One region of the Allocoprococcus similis genome, then DNA from elsewhere that is predicted to be linked to it. Evidence: riboswitches for the same ligand, from Rfam matches in the RefSeq annotation. Region 1 holds a riboswitch; the other holds the start of a gene.
What was found. Region 1 has a riboswitch for glycine ahead of ACYQ5K_RS13225 (GrdX family protein). Riboswitches for the same ligand answer to the same signal wherever they lie in the genome.
Positions count from the first base shown of each region.

Region 2: another riboswitch for glycine. It lies ahead of ACYQ5K_RS15445 (serine hydroxymethyltransferase); the one in region 1 lies ahead of ACYQ5K_RS13225 (GrdX family protein).

Region 1 is NZ_BAAHSG010000037.1:29,499-32,702, reverse strand. It holds gene ACYQ5K_RS13230 (glycine/sarcosine/betaine reductase component B subunit) at 1-888, opposite strand, end outside; gene ACYQ5K_RS13225 (GrdX family protein) at 970-1,356, opposite strand; glycine riboswitch at 1,540-1,664, opposite strand; gene ACYQ5K_RS13220 (alanine/glycine:cation symporter family protein) at 1,832-3,204, opposite strand, start outside.
Region 2 is NZ_BAAHSG010000045.1:21,124-24,327, forward strand. It holds gene ACYQ5K_RS15440 (glycine--tRNA ligase) at 1-509, shown strand, start outside; glycine riboswitch at 966-1,078, shown strand; gene ACYQ5K_RS15445 (serine hydroxymethyltransferase) at 1,343-2,590, shown strand; gene gcvT (glycine cleavage system aminomethyltransferase GcvT) at 2,603-3,204, shown strand, end outside.

The DNA of each region.
Region 1 (3,204 bases):
AGCTGTCCAGTCAGATGAACGCATCTTATCAGCAAGGTATACGTTTTCGTTTGTAAGAATCTGGCAAACGAAGTTGATTGTTTTTCCGTGTTCTTCGAACAGGTCATGTACAACCGGGTTGTTTTCATGAACGTATGTCGGGTTCTTATCACAAGCGGATACGCAGTTACCAGATACGATAGCTCCGTCCATAACTTCTGTTGGGTTCATGATTGTAGAAAGTGTTCTCTTTGCATCAACACCGTATACATATGTGTCATGAAGAAGTCCCTGACTCTGAAGCATCTGTACATAAGCAACTCTCGGAAGATTCGGGAATTTTTCTTTTCCTTCCATGATTCCGTATGTTTCATATGTCTTTGTCTCGTCTGGTGTGAGTTCACGAGCAAGTTCCCCAAGATAAACTGCTACTCTGAATCCAGCAAGACGAACAGCTTTTTCATATTCATGCTGTTTGATTCCGTCAACTGGTTCACAAACAACTACTAAGTTGTTCAGTTTAGAGAATGGTGTGTATTCTGCACCCGGGCCAGACATATCGATGATACCTTCCTGGAATCCAACGATCTTACCAGCTGTTACAACAGCCATTCCTTTTAATGCATATGTCTTACCACTTCCTACAGTGTCAACTTTTGCGATAACGCCTGGGAAGACTCCCCCTCTTCCTTCAACTTTAACACGTGGTTCAATAACATCTTTAACCGGAGTGATACGAACGCTTTCACCTGGTTTTGCGATATCAAATTTAACACCTTTGATTTTTTCGTCCTCAAGAACGATTGCCTTTACAGCTTCTTCGTCAACATAAAGAACACCATTTTCGATCTTTGATTCAGATGCGAACTGAATGTCGTTAATAAAAATGTGACCTACTTCTAATTTCACTGTAAATTCCCTCCTTTTTTGAATGTGTTTGTTATATGCTCAAAAGTACACCAAACCGCATGTACTTCTACAGCCTTTTTTCTATCGCCAGCTTTCTGCTGACGGCAGTGCGCTTGAGATCAGTGTATAATCTACAAGCTGGAAGTCTGCATAAACCTGAGGTTTATAAAGATCAGACTTAAACTGAAATTTGCCACACGCCTGAATGGCACTTGCGATGATCTGCATTGCCTGCGCATCCAGACCTTCCGGCGATTCCGAGAGCATAACCGACTTATATGGAGTCTCATTCGGTTTTACGCTTCCGGACAGTGGATGTGTCAGAAGTTTGTATCCCTGGAAGATCATCTTCTGAACTTTTTTAAGTGTGTCCTCATAAGAAAGTTCTTCATATTCCACATGATAATCTTCCCCGAGTTTTTCTTTTACCAGTGGATTATTTGTGATAATCATAAATCCAGTATTCATAGCCGCTTCTTCCTTTCGTCCCCTGTCCGTTTATGCGGTCTTTTTTGACTCCCTGTGTCTGAAATACTCCAGATAATTTTTTAACATATATCTGGTATCAAAAAAGGACGTCAAAACAACCTCTCTGTTTTAAACGCCCTTTCTGTTTCCTTGTAAATTCGGTAATTCCGGATTCAGAGTGTAGTACCTTTCCCGATCCTTTTGCCTGAAAGTTTCACCATTCAACGAGCTTTACTGCTCTACGGTTTGCATCTTCGGCGACCATTTATCAAATATCTTTATAAATGATTCTCTCGCAGGAAATATCAACCTACTATCTAATTGACTGCATCTTTTATTCATTTTGCATCAGCTCTCTTGCTGACATGATTACTATAACACACATTTATACAAAATGCTAGTCTTTTTATAGATTTTTTTGTATATTTCTTATTGTTTTTTTCTATAACTATTTCTCAGCTATTATACAAATTATCTATTTTCCCTTTTTCTGATTTGGCAGGAAATTATTATAGTAATCATCGTGCGTCTTCTTAACAAGACCGCTGAGTGCTACCAGTGCAATCGCATTCGGGATAACCATCATACTGTTGAAGCAGTCTGCCATATTCCATACAAGATCTACTTCCTGAAGTGATCCGAGCGCTACGCAGATACATACAATGATTGAGTAAATTTTAACAGCTTTTGCTCCAAACAGGTAACGGATGTTTGCTTCACCGAAGAAATACCATCCGATGATCGTTGAGAATGCGAAGAATAACATACAGATCGCGATAAAGATCTCACCGAACTTACCATATAATGTAGAGAATGCATACTGGCTCAGCTGTGCGCCTGTAAGACCAGATGTTCTTGAACCGGTTGTGATGATTACAAGAGCTGTCAGGTTCAGGATTACAAATGTATCGATAAATACACCAATCATTGCTACAAAGCCCTGTTCTACCGGATGATTAACTTTTGCTACTGCATGTGCATGCGGTGTAGAACCCATACCAGCTTCATTTGAGAAGAGACCTCTTGCCACACCTTTCTGTACTGCAAGCTTCAAGGTTGCGCCCATTGCACCACCTGCTACTGCTGCTGGTTTAAACGCACCGACAATAATGTCATGGAATGCTGACGGGATTGCTGTAACGTTTGCAAAAATTACGATCAAAGAACCTACTATGTAAAACGCTGCCATGATCGGCACGATCAGTTCAGTAACTTTTGCGATTCGCTTCATACCACCTGTGAATACAAACAGAGAAACAACTGCTACAAAAATACCCATTGCAATCTTCGGAATTCCGAATGCAGTGTTCCATGATGCTGCAATTGAGTTAGACTGAACCGCATTGCCCATGAATCCAAGTGCAAAGATGATCAGGACTGCAAAAATAGCTGCCAGAACTTTTCCGAACGCTCCTTTAAATGCTCCTCGTATGTAATATACCGGACCACCGGTTACGGTTCCGTCATCACTGACTTGCTTGAACTTCTGAGCCATAACCGCTTCTGCGAAGATCGTTGACATTCCGAGAAATGCACTGATCCACATCCAGAAGATTGCTCCCGGACCACCGACTGCAATTGCGGTTGCAGCTCCGGCGATATTTCCGGTACCAACCTGAGCAGCGATCGCTGTTGCAAGTGCCTGGAAAGAAGACATTCCGTCTTTTCCGGCATCCCCTTTCTTGCCAAAAAGTCCGCCAAAGGTTCTGTTCCATCCATCTTTAAAGCCACGGATCTGGATAAATCCAAGCTTAAATGTGAACAGCAAGCCAATACCTACAAGTGCTATGATCAGCACCGATCCTGTTAGGACATCATTTACCTTTAATACTAAATCGTTAATGTTCA
Region 2 (3,204 bases), on a different contig from region 1:
TCGCAGACAGAACCGATTATGACCTGACACAGCATCAGAATGTATCCGGACAGGATCTGACTTACTTTGATGATGAGACCAATGAAAAATACATTCCATACGTTATCGAGCCATCACTTGGTGCTGACCGTGTGGTACTTGCGTTCCTTTGCGCAGCATATGATGAGGAAGAACTGGAAGACGGTTCTACACGTACCGTTATGCACTTCCATCCGGAACTTGCACCGATTAAGATCGGTGTGCTTCCGCTTTCCAAGAAGCTGAACGAAGGTGCTGAGAAGGTTTATGCAATGCTTAGCAAATACTACAACTGCGAATTCGATGACAGAGGAAATATCGGTAAGAGATATCGCCGTCAGGATGAGATCGGAACACCGTTCTGCGTAACTTATGACTTCGATTCTGAAGAAGACGGAGCAGTTACTGTTCGTGACCGTGATACGATGCAGCAGGAAAGAATTAAAATTGAAGATCTCAAAGCATACTTTGAGAAGAAATTTGAGTGGTAGAGATTTGAAAAGATCCGGATTTCCCTGGTTTGGGAAGTCCGGATCTTTTTGTGCGAAAAAGTTTGTTGGGGAAGTTGTGAGACAAATGGAAGTAGTCAAATTTTTTGATGGATGGGAAAAAGCGGTATGACAGGTTGATGTGGTGAAGCAATGAAAGATAGATTTTCTGAATAAGTGATATTTATGTAGAGGCTTGAAAAATTTGGAATAAAAATGGTAGATACTAGGGAGTGTAATCGTGATAGGTTGGCTAGAATGCGTGGATTTTGAGAAAAAAATTTAATTTGTGAAAATAGACAAAGAGAATGGATGATACAGTTAAAAAATAGTCAATAAAAACGATGATTATAGAGCGAAGCTATTAAATATTCTGACAAATAATAAACAATAAAGAAAATTATTTAACGCTTGACTAATTGTGACGACAATTATATAATGTGTTTAAGTTAAGGTTGGATGATGAATATGTGAGATACTTGTTGTACAGACGGCGCGCACCGTTATTTAATGTACAGCATGAGCCGAAGGGGCAGGCAGAAACTCTCAGGCAAAAGGAACATATTCGGACAACACTCTGGAGAACAATATATATGTATTGTACCGAAGAAGTAGTCTGGACTATATAGCGCAAAAGTCCAGGTGATCTTTCAGGTGAACGGACAGAGGCAGACAAAAAAGGATTCAATGACGAAAACTTTTTTGCCTGTTTTTTTTGTACCCTAAAAAGCGGAATATTCAGAAAAATATAGATACAAATGATAAAATTCTGAATTTAACACACCGAAAAGGGAGCAAAAAAGACAAGGTAGTTGGTTCTAAGGAGGTAAAAGAGAATGAACAGAATTGAAGATGTAACAAATTACATTACTGAATGTGATGAAGAAGTAGGAAAAGCGCTGCAGTTAGAACTTGGCCGTCAGCGCAGAAACCTTGAACTGATCGCATCAGAGAATATCGTAAGCCCGGCAGTTATGCTTGCGATGGGAACTGTACCGACAAACAAGTATGCAGAAGGTTATCCGGGAAAACGTTATTATGGTGGATGCGAGGATGTAGATATTCTTGAAAATCTTGCAATCGAACGTGCAAAGAAATTATTTGGATGTGATCATGTATGTGTACAGCCACATTCAGGAGCAAATGCGAATACAGCTGTATATCAGGCGCTGATCAAACCAGGCGATACAGTTATGGGATTGAACCTGGCACACGGCGGACATCTTACACATGGTTCACCGGTAAATCTTTCCGGTATCCTTTACAATTTCGTACCTTACAATGTCAATGATGACGGTGTTCTGGATTACGATGCAATCAGAAAGCTTGCTCATGAATGTAAACCGAAGATGATCGTAGCAGGAGCTTCGGCTTATCCAAGAGAGATCCGTTTTGATATTTTTGCAGATATCGCAAAAGAAGTTGGAGCTTATCTTTTCGTAGATATGGCACACATTGCAGGTCTTGTTGCAGCAGGACTTCACCAGAGCCCGGTTCCTTATGCTGATGTAGTTACAACAACAACACATAAGACACTCAGAGGACCTCGTGGTGGAATGATCATGTGCAAAGAAGAATATGCAAAAGCGATCAACAAAGCAATCTTCCCGGGAACACAGGGCGGACCTCTGATGCACATTATCGCAGCAAAAGCTGTATGCTTCGGAGAAGCCTTAAAACCGGAATTCAAAACCTATCAGGAACAGGTTGTCAAGAATGCAAAAGCACTTGCAGAAGCCATGGTTGAAGAAGGATTCAACCTTGTCAGCGGTGGAACAGACAACCATCTGATCCTTGTAGATCTTCAGAACATGAACATCACAGGAAAAGAACTTCAGAACAGACTAGATGAAGTTTACATCACAGTTAATAAGAATGCAGTTCCGAATGATCCTGCAAGCCCGTTTGTAACCAGTGGAGTTCGTATAGGAACACCGGCTGTTACAACAAGAGGTCTGAAAGAAGAAGATATGAAGACCATCGCAAAATTAATCAAGATGACCATTACAGACTTTGATACCAAAGCAGATGAAATCCGTGCTGAAGTTACAAAGATCTGCGATAAATATCCACTTTATCAATAGGAGGAAAGAAAGATGGAATTAAAGACACCACTCTATGAGGCTCATGTAAAAGCAGGTGGAAAGATCGTACCGTTTGCCGGATACCTTCTTCCGGTTCAGTATGAGACAGGCGTGATCAAAGAGCATATGGCAGTTCGTACCCAGGCTGGACTTTTTGATGTATCTCATATGGGTGAAATCCTTTGTGAAGGAAAAGATGCTCTTGCCAATCTGCAGCACATCCTTACAAACGATTTTACAAATATGGTAGACGGACAGGCAAGATACAGCCCGATGTGTAATGAGAACGGCGGAACCGTTGATGACCTGATCGTATATAAAAAATCAGATGACCACTATTTTATCGTAGTAAATGCAGCAAACAAAGATAAAGATTATCAGTGGATGCTTGCACATCAGTCAGGAGAGGTTACATTTACAGATGTATCCGATCAGTATGGACAGATCGCCCTTCAGGGACCGAAAGCGATGGAAATCTTAAGAAAACTTACAACAGAGGAAAATATTCCGAAGAAATATTATCATGCAGTATTTGACGCAGAAGTTGCCGGAATGCCTTGCATCGTATCCAAGACAGGATATACCGGTGAAGATGGAGTAGAAATCTACCTGGC